Regions from separate parts of the Psychrobacillus psychrodurans genome, predicted to be linked through region 1. Evidence: riboswitches for the same ligand, from Rfam matches in the RefSeq annotation. Region 1 holds a riboswitch; each other region holds the start of a gene.
The links. A riboswitch is a leader RNA that binds a small molecule or an ion and turns the genes downstream of it on or off. The one in region 1 is predicted to bind lysine.
Positions count from the first base shown of each region.

Region 1 (5,176 bases):
GGAGGCATTTATGATGAAGTACGTAACCACGAGTTCATTTCTTATAAATTAGAGGATGGAAGAAAAGTTCAAATCACTTTTATCGCCGAAGAAAACGACACGAAAGTGGTAGAAGTATTTGAAGCTGAAGCAGCTAATCCGATTGAAATGCAGCAAGAAGGATGGCAGGCGATATTAGACAATTTCAAAAGACATGCGGAGCAACAGTAATTTTACATGTATAGAAAAGGTGCTTGGTTCTATTAGTGAACCAAGCAACTTTTCTATACTTTTTTATTGCTGAAAAAAATAGATTTTTGATCACTTCACAGCCTTTAAAATAATCCGATAAACAAGTATAAGGTTATAGAGAGTCAGTTTTCTTATTGTGAGAATGTGTTGATAATCGTAAGTTTATAAAGGGTTTTATAGGAAATAGAGTTTGAGTTGTTAAGAACAGGGGGGGCAAAGTTGAAACTAAAAGGAAAGCTGATTAGTACTTATTTGATAATTACGGTATTCATCTTTGTAGTGGCAGGCGTGTCATTGTTAGCACTTGGTGCTACTAACCAACACTCGAAAGAAATGTATCATAATCGTGTTATACCTTTAACGGTTGTTGTTGAAATGGCAAGCTTAACAGAAAATACGAGGGTACAAATGCTGTCTGCAGTGTTAAATGAAAGTCCTGAAAAGACGCAAACAGCAAAATCGAATATGGAAGAAGTGTCGTTACTCATCGAACAGTACCGGGGGCTAGTACTTGATGAGAATGGAGAAAAAGCCATTACGAAATTTGAAACAGATTGGAATGCATTTACAACTATAGTACAATCGAATATCGGATTAGTTAATGCTGGTAACTATAATGATGCCCTTGTTGGTCTAAGAGCGGGTGAGGAAGCATTTGCGGTTTCTAGAGATAGTTTACTAGTATTAAAAGATAGAAATATCTCCCTTGCGGAGGAACTGAATAATATCAACAAGTCAGCATTTGAAACAAATCGATTCATCGTATTTGTTATTACATTTGTTGCATTGATAGTAGCCATTGTTATTGGTGTTGTTATGGGCAACAAAATTGGAAATCCAACACGTAAAGTAGCAGAAAGACTGGTGGAAATTGCATCTGGTGATTTAACTAAGTCACCATTAATTACGAAGCGAAAAGATGAAATTGGAATATTGGTCAATGCCACAAATGAGATGCAACAAGATTTACAAAATGTTATTTCTGAAATACATTTGGCTTCCAATACATTATCAAGTCAATCTGAGCAATTATCTCAATCAGCAGAACAAGTTAAAGTTGGTAGTGAGCAAATCGCAACCACAATGCATGAGCTTGCAAATGGGGCCGAGACACAGGCGTCCAGTGCATCGGATATTTCTGAAATGATGGATGGTTTTGCACAAGCTATTCAAAGTTCAGACGAGTCGAGCAGAGGTATTGTTGAAGATTCTCACCTTGTGACACTAGGTGCCGAGGATGGACAGAAGTTAATGGAACTATCCGTTAATAAAATGAAAGATATCGATGGAATTGTCAAAGGCTCTGTGGACCGAGTAAAAGGATTAGACGACAAGACGAATGAAATATCAACTCTAGTTGAGGTTATTCAATCTATCGCCGATCAAACAAACTTACTGGCTTTGAATGCAGCAATTGAAGCAGCAAGAGCAGGCGAGCATGGAAAAGGATTTGCAGTTGTAGCGGATGAGGTGAGAAAGCTTGCCGAGCAAGTATCCCATTCAGTTGGAGAAATTACCGATATTGTCGCAACCATACAAAATGAATCTCAATCAGTAGTTACCACTTTAGAAAACGGTTATAAAGAAGTAACAGATGGAACAGAACAGATTCAACGTACTGGTGAAAAATTTAAAGAAATTACAAGTGGTATTCATGCAATGACAGAAAAAGTTGAGCAGATTTCAAAGAATTTAGCACAAGTTAGCGCAAATAGCCAACAGATTAATGCATCTGTTCAAGAAATTGCTTCAGTTTCAGAGGAATCTGCTGCAGGTGTAGAAGAAACAGCTGCGTCTGCTGAGGAATCCGTTGGTTCAATGGAAGAAGTAGTAGCAAGTTCCCAACACTTGGCGACAATTGCTATGAATCTTGCTGATGCAGTTTCTAAATTTAAAACAACTAAAACAGCAGAATAAAAAGTGCCTGGTTCTAATGCAATTCTGAATTGTGTTAAACCAGGCATATTTACTTCTTATGAAAATAATTTAAAAGTTAAATTTGTAAGGCAATAACATAGTGGAATTGAAATCGTGTAAAATGGAGAAGATGTTGGTTATATTGAGAGTTTTATAGGAGGTTAATAAATGGAAAATAATGATATATTAATCAGATTAAGATATGCCCTAGATATTAAAAACAAAGACATGGTAGAGATTTTTAAGCTAGGTGGCATTGAACTTACAAAAGAAGATGTACTTAAAATTCTTACTAAATCAAAAGAAGTTAATGATGATGAAGAAGTAGTGGAAGATGAAAATCATATGAAGTGTAACAACAAGATGTTGGAATCATTTTTGAATGGATTAATCACACATAAAAGAGGTAAACAGGATCCAAAACAAACACAACCTACTAATAATCCAGAGCCTGCAGAGCAGCAGAAGGATCATGTGAATAATATACTCTTGAAGAAACTAAAAGTAGCTTTACAGTTAACAACGGAAGATATGCTGGAAGTATTAGATGATGGTGGGATTATTGTATCTAAAGGTGAACTAGGTGCTATTTTAAGAAAACCAGGGCATCGTAATTATAAGGAATGCGGGGATAATTTTGCGCGCAAATTCCTTAAAGGTTTAGCGGTAAAATATAGAAATTAATAAAGAAGGGCGAATTCATAATTGAGTTCGCTCTTCCTCTTTATCTATAGACAATTGAAAATGCTATAATTTCACGGTTTGTTGCAATGTGGATAATACTTCTTGTAAAGAATTCAGCTCTTCTTTATTCAAAGGAATCATAGGTAAGCGAACACCACCTACAGGAATTCCTTTTAAATTTAATGCCGATTTTACAGGAGTTGGATTTGGTGCTGCAAATAGTGCTTTCATGATAGGTAAAAGACTGCGATGATCCTTAGCAGCTTCTTTTACATTGCCACTATTAAACTTTTCAATCATAGTTTGCATTTCGTTCCCAATAACATGTGATGCTACTGAAATAACTCCTGCTCCACCAATCGATAGTACTGGGATTGTTAACCCGTCATCACCGCTATATAGTGAAAAATCCTCAGGTGTATTTTGAACAATTTCAGTCATTGTATCTAAATTCCCGCCAGCTTCTTTAATAGCTACGATGTTGGGAATATCGGAAAGTCTTACAATGGTTTCTACTGACATATTGACAGCACTCCGACCGGGAATATTATATAACATAATCGGTAAAGATGTAACTGCAGCAATTGCTTGGAAGTGTTGGTACAATCCTTCTTGTGATGGTTTGCTATAATAGGGAACAACAAGCATAATACCATCGACACCTGCATCAGCTGCTTGTCTTGTTAAATCGATGGATGCTTTTGTGTTATAAGAGCCGGTACCAGCAATTACTGGGACTCTACCATTCACAACTTCTACTGTAAATTTAAACAGTTTAACTTTTTCTTCCTCTGTTAATGTCGGAGACTCTCCGGTTGTACCAGATATGACTAAACCATCTGTTCCATTGGCTATTAAATAATTTATTAAGTTCCGTGTAGCTGGAAAATCGATTTCCTCATTATGATCAAAAGGAGTCACCATAGCCGTTAATATTTGTCCAAAATTCATAACTTCTCCACATCCTCTAGTTTTATTATTAAAAATTCAGGGAGAAGGGCGGTATCAATTATGCCTCGACGTAATTACATACAGATATTGAATTACACTAGCGAAATTCAAAATCTATGACATCCGCCGGAGGTATAACTTGACGGTTGTTTAGTCAAGTTATGTAGACGCAAAAAAGCAACAACGAGGGCTCGTTGTTGCAATAGAAATAAAGTAATATTTCCGTGCGTAAGATAGCCCTCCATATAGTCTCCTATATGACAATTCAGTGTTTATTCAACAGCAGAACCAGCTTCAAGAAAAATGAGATTCTTTCAACTTCGGCAAATTCCCCTTTCCACAAATGTCAAAGGATCTCATTATCCTCCAAATGTGTACTGATGGTCTTCGCGCCTCTATCCTTACTTCAAATGTATTTGAAATAAGAGAATATTTAATTATTAAAATAATACATGTTTTTTAATACTAATGCAACAGTTTACCTGTAAAATAAATATAAAGCTATTTAAGGTCAGTATAATTAATAAGTTTCATACGTTAAAACCATACTATTCAAGAGGTGAAAAGGATGTATAAATTATTGTCTCATAATGATTTAGATGGTGTCGGATGTGGCATTTTAGCAAAGCTTGCTTTTGGTGAGCAAGTGAAGGTGCGTTATAATTCGATTTCCTCCCTAAATCGAGAGATTGAATACTTTTTAGAAAATGATGAGCCAGATACATTTTTATTTGTAACTGATTTGACTCCAAATGAAGACAATGAAAAAAGGCTTAATGATTTTTATAATGCAAAAGGAAAGGTCCAACTAATTGATCATCACAAATCTGCCTTACACTTTAATGATTATGAGTGGGGATATATTCTAGTAGAAGATCACGAAGGCAAATTAACTTCAGCTACTTCATTGTTATATGAATATCTTGTAACAAACAAATTGTTGGAACCAACTGCAGCACTCACAGAATTTGTAGAATTAGTTAGACAGTATGATACGTGGGAATGGGAGAAGAATGAGAACCTCCAAGCTCACTCGCTTAACTCACTATTCTATTTAATATCGATGGAAGAATTCGAAGAAAAAATATTAGAGAGACTTCGTACAAGTGATCATTTTGATTTTGATGAATTTGAAAAGAAAATATTGAAAATGGAAGCAGACAAGATTGACCGTTATATTCGTCGAAAGAAAAGAGAGATAGTCCAAGTAACCATAGGGGAACATTTGGCAGGAATTGTGTATGCAGAAACTTACCATTCAGAGCTAGGCAATGAACTAGGAAAAGAATATCCACATCTCGACTATATAGCGATAGTAATTATGGGGGGGAAAAGAATTTCCCTTCGTACTATATATGATCATATTGATGTATCTGAAGTTGCTGGTCAGTTC
Region 1 covers NZ_CP189791.1:3,219,968-3,225,143, reverse strand. The annotation lists gene ACQCPR_RS15980 (SRPBCC family protein) at 1-210, shown strand, start outside; gene ACQCPR_RS15975 (methyl-accepting chemotaxis protein) at 451-2,148, shown strand; gene ACQCPR_RS15970 (DUF1456 family protein) at 2,317-2,832, shown strand; gene dapA (4-hydroxy-tetrahydrodipicolinate synthase) at 2,896-3,783, opposite strand; lysine riboswitch at 4,010-4,189, opposite strand; gene ACQCPR_RS15960 (DHH family phosphoesterase) at 4,352-5,176, shown strand, end outside.

Region 2 (5,176 bases), 750 kb from region 1:
TACTCTGGTAAAGCTTTTGAGAAAGTTAAAGTAAAAGATGGTATTGAATTTATCACTATCCGTCCAAACAATATTGCGCCTCATGCAAAAGATGATAGTAAGTCAGCTGAAGTATCTTCTATGTCAGTTGATATAACTAATCTTCGTACAATTATTAAAGAAGTAGTTCGTAAATCTACAGAAGGTGTAGATTTATCGGAAGCCAAAGTTGTTATCGCTGGTGGTCGCGGAGTTAAGAGTGAAGAAGGATTTGCACCTTTAAAAGAACTTGCAGACGTACTAGGTGGAGCAGTTGGAGCTTCTCGTGGAGCTTGTGACGCTGATTATTGTGATTATTCATTACAAATCGGTCAAACAGGTAAAGTGGTAACTCCGGATCTTTATATCGCAGCAGGTATTTCTGGAGCGATTCAGCATTTAGCAGGGATGTCTAACTCGAAAATTATTGTAGCTATCAACAAAGATCCAGAAGCAAATATTTTCAAAGTTGCAGACTACGGTATCGTTGGAGATTTGTTCGAAGTAATTCCAATGCTTATAGAAGAGTTCAAAAAACTTAAAGTAAACGCTTAATAATAATGGAGACTGTACAAAACTACAATTTTGGGCAGTCTTCTTTTTTGTAGAATAAAGTATATGAAAATGTATCGTGTACACTGTCTTCATAAGATTTTAAAGAATGAATAATCCTGTGATTTTCGTTACATGTGGACGCTTTCCGCGGGCATTGCCTCAGCCTCCTCGCTGCGCTGCGGGGTCTTCGCCTAACGCTTTTCCCGCTGGAGTCGCCACATTTCACTACAATCAATTATAGCTTAGTACTATAATATAAATTTTGACAAAACAATGTTAAGATTGATCCAATTTTAGAAAGCGTTAATACTGTTGTCGAATATGAATTAGAAGAAATGCTATTGTTTAAAGATAGTTGATGACAGTGAATTTTCTTTGTATAATGGTCCATTTCAACACATCGGATCTAAATATACTACGAATAATTAAGTGAGATTGCATTCAACTATCTTTTTACTAAAAGTGTACACGGTTGATTGGAGCGTAGGGGCGGCGACTCCAGTGGGAACAGTGAGACAGATGAAACAACCCATCGAACGCGTAGCGGAGGGGATGGTTCATCGCTCACCCCACGGAAAGCGTCCGCCCGGAGCGGAAATCGTCAACGGTATATCTATGTTTATGTTCTTACAGGATCGGGCGTTTTGCTCGGTTTTGTTATCGGTTGTTTTCTTTCAAGCTAATATGTAGATGTAGATATTTCTGTCTGTTATAATCATTACATAGTAGACAAAGGAGGAATTTTTAATATGGCAATAGTTCACGGAACAGATCAAACTTTTAATACAGAAATAGAAGAAGGTTTAGTATTAGTAGATTTTTGGGCAACGTGGTGCGGACCTTGTAAAATGATAGCTCCAGTATTAGAAGAAATGGATGCTGAAATGAGCGATAAAGTTAAAATCGTAAAAGTAGACGTTGATGAAAACCAAGCGACTGCAAGTCAATTCGGTATTATGTCTATCCCAACACTAGTATTATTTAAAGATGGCCAACCTGTAGACAAGGCTGTTGGGTTCCAACCAAAAGAAGCATTAGTACAATTAGTAGAAAAAAACGCATAATTCAAAACCGGGTGCTACATAGTACCCGGTTTTTTTAAACAGGTGATAATATGAATAATGATTTGATCGAACAAAAGTGTTCCATCCTACCAGATGAGCCAGGATGTTACTTAATGAAAGACCGACAAGGAACTATTATCTATGTAGGAAAAGCAAAAATATTAAAAAATCGCGTGCGCTCATATTTCAAAGGAGCTCACGACGGGAAAACGCTTCGATTAGTACAAGAAATTGTTGACTTTGAATATATCGTCACTTCATCTGAGGTGGAAGCTTTAATACTCGAGCTCCATCTTATTAAAAAACATGATCCTAAATACAATATTATGTTAAAAGATGATAAAACGTATCCATATATTAAAATTACTGCTGAAAAAGATCCGAGACTGATCATTACAAGACAAGTTAAAAAAGATAAAGGGAAATACTTTGGACCCTATCCGAATTCTCATGCGGCACATGAAACGAAAAAACTACTGGATCGTTTATATCCACTTCGCAAATGTCAAAAAATGCCGAATAGAGTTTGTCTTTACTATCATATGGGTCAGTGCCTAGCTCCATGTGTGAAAAAAATTGAAGCAAATGCTTATGATAAAATCATTCATGAAATTACTAGTTTCCTGAATGGCGGGCATACGCAAGTGAAAAAAGAATTGGTTACGAAGATGAATTCAGCTGCAGAAGCGCTTGAATTTGAGAGAGCAAAAGAGTACCGTGATCAGATTTCACATATTGAACAAGTTATGGAAAAACAAAAAATGACGATGAATGATTTCACAAGCAGAGATATTTTTGGTTTCCATGTGGATAAAGGATGGATGTGTGTTCAAGTATTCTTTATCAGACAAGGGAAGCTTATTGAAAGAGATGTTTCTTTATTTCCAATCTTCCGAGATCCAGAGGAGGAGTTTATAACATTTTTAGGTCAATTTTATGCGAAGTCAGAACATATTAAACCAAAAGAAATTTATGTTCCTATGAGTACGGATATTGACTTGTCTTCAAAACTGTTAGAAATGAAGATTTTCGTACCACAAAGAGGGACGAAGAAAAATCTGGTCGAATTGGCAGAAAAAAATGCTAAAATTGCACTGACGGAGAAATTTCATTTAATCGAAAGACAAGAAGAACGGACGATAGGCGCGATAGAGCAGCTTGGTGATTCGATGAATATTGCACCTCCAATGCGAATTGAAGCTTTTGATAACTCTCATATTCATGGGACTGATGCGGTATCTGCAATGGTTGTTTTTATTGATGGTAGAGCCAGCAAAAAAGATTATCGTAAGTATAAAACTAAAACCGCAGCTAAGCATGATGATTACGGAGCAATGCGCGAAGTTGTACGTAGAAGATATACTCGTGTACTTAAGGAAAACTTGCCACTGCCTGATTTAATTATTATTGATGGAGGAAAAGGGCAAATTGAAGCTGCACGAGAAATTATAGAGGATGAATTGGGGTTAGATATTCCAATTGCAGGTCTTGCAAAGGATGGCAAGCATCAAACTTCTCAGCTTATATATGGAGACCCTTTGGAACTAATACCGATGAAGCGGACGAGTGAAGGTTTTTATTTGCTACAACGTATTCAAGATGAAGTCCATCGTTTTGCTATAACATTCCATAGGCAACAAAGAGGGAAGCATACTATTGCATCATCGCTCGATGGTATAGAAGGAATCGGACCTCAACGGAAAAAGTTATTATTAAAGCATTTTGGTTCCTTAAAGAAAATACAAGCTGCTAGTAAAGAAGAGTTTATGGAAGCGGGTCTTCCTAGTAAGCAAGCAGAGATCATGGTTAATCATTTTCAGAAAAATATATTGTCTTCTGAATAATCATGTGTTATGGTTGAAACAATTTAACTTGACTCAACACAAAAACGACGCAAATACGTGGTTAAAAATTGCTGATTCAAGTTAAGCTTCTGGTGGATGTCATAGATTTTGAAGGAGTTAATGCGTAAACGCAATTCAAAGTCTGGACGCATTTACACCGAGGCGTAATTGAATATTTCACTGTATTTTAAGTGAAGATAGAGGTGCGATTAGACATCAGTACGCAGCAGGAGGAAGGGAAGTTCCTAGAATGGCTGTGGAAAGGGTTTTTCGCCGAAACATAGATTAGCTTTTCCTATTCTATTGTTGGTTCTGCATTTAATAGATGTAGAATTGTCAGAATTTATATTCTGGAGGGCTATCTCACATGGGCAGATTTTTTGGACCGTGTATGAGACAATGCTTTTCACAATATGTGGAAAGCATTTTTTAATCCTTACAGATTAATTAGGGAGCGGATGTTCATGACTAAAATTGTAATGAAATTTGGCGGTACTTCAGTTGAATCAACTGAAAAAATTGAAAATGTTGCTACTCGAGTGAAACGTGAGAAAGATAAAGGACATGATATTGTTGTTGTAGTATCTGCAATGGGTAAAACAACGGATGAATTATCAAACCTTGCTTTTGGATTAGCAGAATCACCATCAAAACGTGAAATGGACATGCTCTTATCCAATGGGGAGCAAGTTACGATGGCTTTACTTTCTATTAGGTTAAATGCAATTGGGATAGATGCCATTTCTCTGACTGGTGCTCAAGCTGGTCTCATAACAGATGATATACATAGAAATGCAAAAATACTGAAACTGGATCCCGCTAAAATTGATAGTTTACTTGATTCAAATAAAGTGGTTATTGTAGCAGGTTTTCAGGGGATATCAGAAGAAGGAGAGATTACAACCCTTGGCAGAGGCGGATCTGATACAACTGCTGTAGCTATTGCTGCTTCTATCAAAGCAGAAATTTGCGATATTTATACGGATGTTGATGGTATTTATACATCAGATCCGCGCTATATCGAGAAGGCTCGAAGGTTGGAACAACTTGAATATGACGAAATGCTAGAACTAGCTAATTTAGGTGCAGGGGTATTGCATCCACGTGCGGTTGAATTCGCTAAAAACTACAAGGTTCCATTACGAGTTCGCCCAAGTTATAAAGATGGAGAAGGAACGATTTTGAAGGAGGAAGTAGATGTGGAAAATAATTTAGTAGTTCGTGGGGTAGCGTTTGAATCCGATATCGTTCGATTAACTATAGAATACGAGGTGCCATTTAACGGATCTTTAGCTTCTATTTTTACTACTTTAGCTGCAAATCATATTAACGTGGATATAATTGTCCAGTCGATAGTTGATGGAGTGAAACCCGCAGTTTCTTTTTCAATTAAAAAGGAATCCTTGGCTGAAACAATTACAGTTTTAGAAACACATAAACAGGAGCTTGGTTTTACTTTCGCAGATTTTGAAGTAGGTCTTTCTAAGGTTTCTATTGTTGGTTCAGGGATGGTATCAAACCCAGGGGTAGCTGCTCAAATGTTTGACCGATTAAGAAAAGAGAATATTCCTGTGAAAATGGTAAGTACATCTGAGATAAAAGTATCAGTTGTCGTACCTCAGCAGCATATGATAGAAGCTGCTAATGCATTACATGACGAATTTGATCTTGCATTAACGCATCAATCAGTACAAT
Region 2 covers NZ_CP189791.1:2,469,656-2,474,831, reverse strand. The annotation lists gene ACQCPR_RS11965 (electron transfer flavoprotein subunit alpha/FixB family protein) at 1-573, shown strand, start outside; gene trxA (thioredoxin) at 1,323-1,637, shown strand; gene uvrC (excinuclease ABC subunit UvrC) at 1,688-3,481, shown strand; lysine riboswitch at 3,672-3,850, shown strand; gene ACQCPR_RS11950 (aspartate kinase) at 3,946-5,176, shown strand, end outside.
Region 2: it holds a riboswitch for lysine, as region 1 does, so the genes downstream of both, ACQCPR_RS11950 (aspartate kinase) here and dapA (4-hydroxy-tetrahydrodipicolinate synthase) in region 1, are expected to answer to the same signal.

Region 3 (5,176 bases), 500 kb from region 1:
AATGTCACAGGATGAAATAATTTCTTTGGAAATTCCACAAGTAGACTTGGTTTTGGGGTCACATACACATCACGCATTTGAAGAAGGTAAGGTAATAGGGAATTCGTTGCAAGCAGCGACAGGTAAATTTGGTATGAATGTTGGACTTGTAACGTTGGAGTTTGATCATGTGAAAAGGGCAATCCAATCTAAGAAAGCGGTATTGATTCGGACAGAAACACTGCCAGTTCCCTCCAACGCAAGTGATAAGCAGTTAGCTTGGGAAAATGAAGGAATAGCTGAAATGTCTAGTATTGCTTTCTACAATCCTTTCAGATTAAAAAAGGAATGGTTTATGGAATCCGATTTATCTCATTTTTTTGGAAAAGCATTACTTTCCTTTACTAGTGCAAACTGTGCTATGTTTCCAGCAGGTATCTTCTTAAAGGATCTTCATCAGGGGCCAATTACTGCAAGGGACTTACACCAATGTTTGCCTCACCCGATTAATCCATGTGTTATTACATTAACTGGAGCAGAGCTACTCGAGGTTATTCGTACGGGAAAAAATGAAAAATGGCCAAAACTTGAAGTAAAGGGGTTAGGGTTCAGAGGGAACTATCTTGGAGCAATCCTATATGAACAGCTTCAAGAGCTGGAAGATGGAACAGTGTTAATCAATGAAAAACCACTTGAATTCGAGAAAACCTATACATTGGCAACTTTAGATATGTTTACTTTCGGTTACTTTTTTCCTTCATTAAAGTTCGCTCCAAAACAATACTTTATGCCTGAAATGATTCGTGATATCGTGAAATGGTATGGACAGCAAGAAAAAAATCAATATAAGTCATGAAAGTCCTCCTCCTTACATATGTAGTAATTAGGAGGATTGTTTTTGTTCTATAGAAAGAAAAAAAAACGACTTGCTTTCTTTACTAATCAGCGTAAAATAGCTATTTTTTTAACTGCTTTCTTGTTATCAGTTGGAGGTCTCATCTATTATATTAATGAGCAGTTGACTACTACCTATCTACAATATGCAGAAGTTCAAACGAATAAAATAGCATCTATGGTAATCAATAAAGCGATTAACTCAAGAATTTCCAATACGCTCGATGTAAATGACATAATCGAAGAAGTTCCTTCAGATAGTACCACAATGGTAACTACACGATTTAATACAGAAATAATTAATCGTGTATTGGCTGATACAAATCAATTAGTTCAGGCCCATTTGGAGCAGGCTGAGCAGGGGGACTTTTCAAGCCTACCTTACTTAGATGACATCGAGTACGATAAACAAACGATGGAGGATCAAGGTGGAGTCGTATTTTTCGTGCCAATGGGGCAAGCGACGAATATTCCCCTTATCGGTAATTTAGGCCCGAAAATTCCAATACGTTTTCACGTCATCGGTAATGTACAATCAAATGTAGTACCTTCAATCACCAAATTTGGTATTAACAATGCGTATGTAGAAGTCAATATTCACATTAAAGTAAATGTACAAATAATCGTTCCTCTAGCAAGTAAAATGAGTACAGTTGAACAGAGTATACCTGTTGCAATGGGGATTGTACAAGGCCAGGTTCCTTATATATACACAGGTGGCGATGGTGATGCAGCTCCATCAATAGAAGTTCCACTACCATTACCAGAAAAATAAAAAACCTTAAAATTATAGTATTTACTGATATACTAGTGGAAATGAATAAGAATAGGTAGAGGCCGCATGACTTAAGAGTAGTTTACAGGAGAATGACAACTGTGATTGTAAACGGAAGGAAGTTATGCCGAAATTAGATGCTGATCGTCGAGACAAATCTAGTTGGGGTTATTTTGAACAAAAATAACACTGTCATTTATACACCAGTATAAATGGAGAGCTACAGAGTATAAAATTTATGCTTAAAATTTTAACTAAAAGCCAACCTATATATACATTAGGTTGGCTTTTTATATTTAGGAGGATTTGTTTTGGAAAATACGATATTTTCGATTTTACCGCCATTACTAGCGATTGTAATGGTGCTTGTTACGAAGAGAGTTTTGCTATCATTAGGGGCCGGAATCGTTTCGGCAGCTTTATTAGTAGAAAGCTTTTCGCCAATTGACTCATTAAACATTCTTTGGGATTCCTTTATCACATCGTTTTGGGAAAATGGATTAAATGTGTACAATATCTTTATATTATCTTTCATATTGATGCTAGGCGTAATTACCGCCATTGTCAGCTTATCTGGTGGAAGTACCGCCTTTGCAGCATGGGCTGTTAAACGTATTAAAACAAATCGTGGATCTAAGCTATTAACAGTCTTCTTAGGAATTATTATTTTTGTAGATGATTATTTTAATGCACTTGCTGTTGGACAGATTGCACGTCCAATTACAGATTCTCATCGAGTATCACGTGCAAAGTTAGCTTATTTTATAGACTCTACATCAGCACCAGTTTGTGTAGTTTCTCCAGTTTCTAGCTGGGGAGCATTTCTAATAAGTCAGTTAGGTGTTATTTTCGCTACTTATGCAGTAACAGACTATACACCACTTCAGGCATTTCTGATAATGGCCCCGATGAATTTCTATGTTATTGCTGCTCTTGCAATGGTATTTTTTATAGCATGGACAGACAATGACTTAGGTGAGATGAAAAAACATGAAAAACGTGCAAAAGAAACAGGAGTGCTTTTTGATCCAAATAAATCTAATCCAGGTGATTTACAAGGTAATTTCCCGGAAAATAATTATGGAAAAGTGAATGATTTAATTTTACCGATTGTATCATTAATAGCTGTTACACTAGCTTCAATGTTTTGGACAGGGTACCAGGCTTCAGGAAAAGTGATGAACTTATTTGTTATTTTTGAGAACACAGATGTACCACTTTCTTTATTTGTAGGTGGAATTGTATCGAGTATATTAGCAATACTATTATACACTCGTCAATTCAAACAAAATCCAGAAGCGAATGTTGGATTGCTAGGGAAAGCAGTTATTTCTGGTATTAATTCAATGTTACCGGCTATTGGTATTTTAATATTTGCTTGGGCCCTTTCATTTTTAATTAATGCACTGGGAACTGGTGAGTTTTTAGCTAAAATCGTTACAGAAAATAATATTCCAGTAGGGATAGTCCCATTCTTATTATTTGTTTTAACAGCTTTTATGGCTTTCGCAACTGGTTCATCATGGGGATCATTTGGGATTTTACTGCCAATAGGTGCAAGCATCATTATGGTAGTAGAGCCAGAATTACTACTTCCTGTTTTAGCAGCAGTTTTAGCAGGTGCAGTTTTTGGAGACCATTGTTCGCCTATTTCTGATACAACTATTATGTCTGCAACTGGTGCAGGCGTTAACGTAATTGACCATGTAATGACCCAATTACCTTATGCGATTGTTAGTGCAGTCATTGCTGCAATTGGATATTTAGTACTAGGTCTTACTGGTTCCGTTATCTTCGGATTTATAACGGTAGTCATCATCCTTATCTTATTTTTCTCTATATGGAGTCTCAAAAGTAAAAGAGTAGTTTAGCTAATTTTAAAATTGGAAGTCTCTGTTATTTGTATGGTTGTTTGCAATTAAATAATATGTTACATTGACAACAGTGTAGTTAGTTTATTTAGAATGGGGTCGAGATGAAATGACATCGTGTAAACCAACGAAAACAGAGTACCAAAGAAAACCAGAGTGGCTAAAAATCAAGTTAAATACGAATGATGAATACAAAGGTCTTAAAAAGTTAATGCGTGAAAATAATCTAAATACAGTATGTGAGGAAGCAAAATGTCCAAATATACATGAGTGTTGGGGTTCACGTAGAACTGCTACATTTATGATTTTAGGAGCTATTTGTACACGTGCATGCCGTTTTTGTGCAGTGAAAACCGGACTACCTAATGAGTTGGATTTGGCAGAACCAGAAAGAGTTGCTGATTCGGTTGTTATTATGAATCTAAAACATGTTGTTGTTACAGCAGTTGCTCGAGATGATTTAAAAGATGGTGGATCTGAGGTTTTTGCTGAAACTATCCGTGCGATTCGACGAAAAAATCCTTTCACTTCAATAGAAGTTTTACCTTCTGATATGGGTGGGATTGAGCAGAATATCCGTAATATTATGGATGCAAAACCAGATATTCTTAACCATAATATTGAAACGGTTCGTAGACTTACTCCAAGAGTTCGTGCAAGAGCAAAATACGATCGTTCCCTTGAATTACTGCGTCGAGCAAAAGAAATGCAACCAAGTATTCCGACAAAATCATCGTTAATGCTAGGTTTAGGGGAAACACATGAAGAGATAATAGAAGTGATGGATGACCTTCGTGCTAACAACGTAGATATAATGACGATAGGTCAATACTTACAACCTAGCAAAAAGCATTTACCAGTTCTTAAATACTATACCCCAGCCGAATTTGGAGAATTGCGCAAAATTGCCATGAGCAAAGGATTCTCACATTGTGAAGCTGGTCCACTTGTTAGAAGTAGTTATCACGCAGATGAACAGGTTAACGCTGCGGCTAAGCAAAGACAATTGCAAGGTGAGGAACTTCTAGCTACTCCAAATAGCTAATGGATGGTGATTAAATGATAGTTGCAGAAGGCTTTACTTATGAGATTATAGAAGATTTTCGTGAGGCATTTAAAGAAGAAGCCTTTTTAGATCGTTATAGTGAAATATTAACTAAATACGATTATATTATGGGCGATTGGGGTTATGGTCAGCTTCGTCTTAAAGGTTTTTTTGAGGATCGTAGTCACAAAGCTACATTTGATACGAAAATAGGGACGATGAAAGATTATTTATATGAATACTGTAATTTTGGCTGTGCCTATTTTGTCGTGAAGAAAATAGGAGTAGCACCAAAAGTAGTTTCTGTAGAAGCAATAAAAGAAGTAAACGAAAACCTTGAGCAAGATCAATTATGATCTGCTTAAGGTTTTTTTGTTGTTGGAAGATGTATGGGCGCTTATCTCACATTTATGGGCTATAGCACGAGGCTAAAGGGCCGATATTGCAATTTATGGGCTATCAGCTATTAGCTGATAATTACAAGCTAAGACATAGTTTAAGGGCTTTTTGGGTGTTTTTTAGGGCTATCTGCGAGGCCAAAGTGTAAGGAAACACAAATAGTCTCTTTATTTTAACTTAATAACTCGCGCAAATAATCTCTTAATTCTAGGG
Region 3 covers NZ_CP189791.1:2,716,968-2,722,143, reverse strand. The annotation lists gene ACQCPR_RS13260 (bifunctional metallophosphatase/5'-nucleotidase) at 1-835, shown strand, start outside; gene yunB (sporulation protein YunB) at 878-1,648, shown strand; lysine riboswitch at 1,697-1,879, shown strand; gene ACQCPR_RS13250 (Na+/H+ antiporter NhaC family protein) at 1,960-3,519, shown strand; gene lipA (lipoyl synthase) at 3,629-4,564, shown strand; gene ACQCPR_RS13240 (YutD family protein) at 4,579-4,920, shown strand; gene ACQCPR_RS13235 (DUF3055 domain-containing protein) at 5,136-5,176, opposite strand, start outside.
Region 3: it holds a riboswitch for lysine, as region 1 does, so the genes downstream of both, ACQCPR_RS13250 (Na+/H+ antiporter NhaC family protein) here and dapA (4-hydroxy-tetrahydrodipicolinate synthase) in region 1, are expected to answer to the same signal.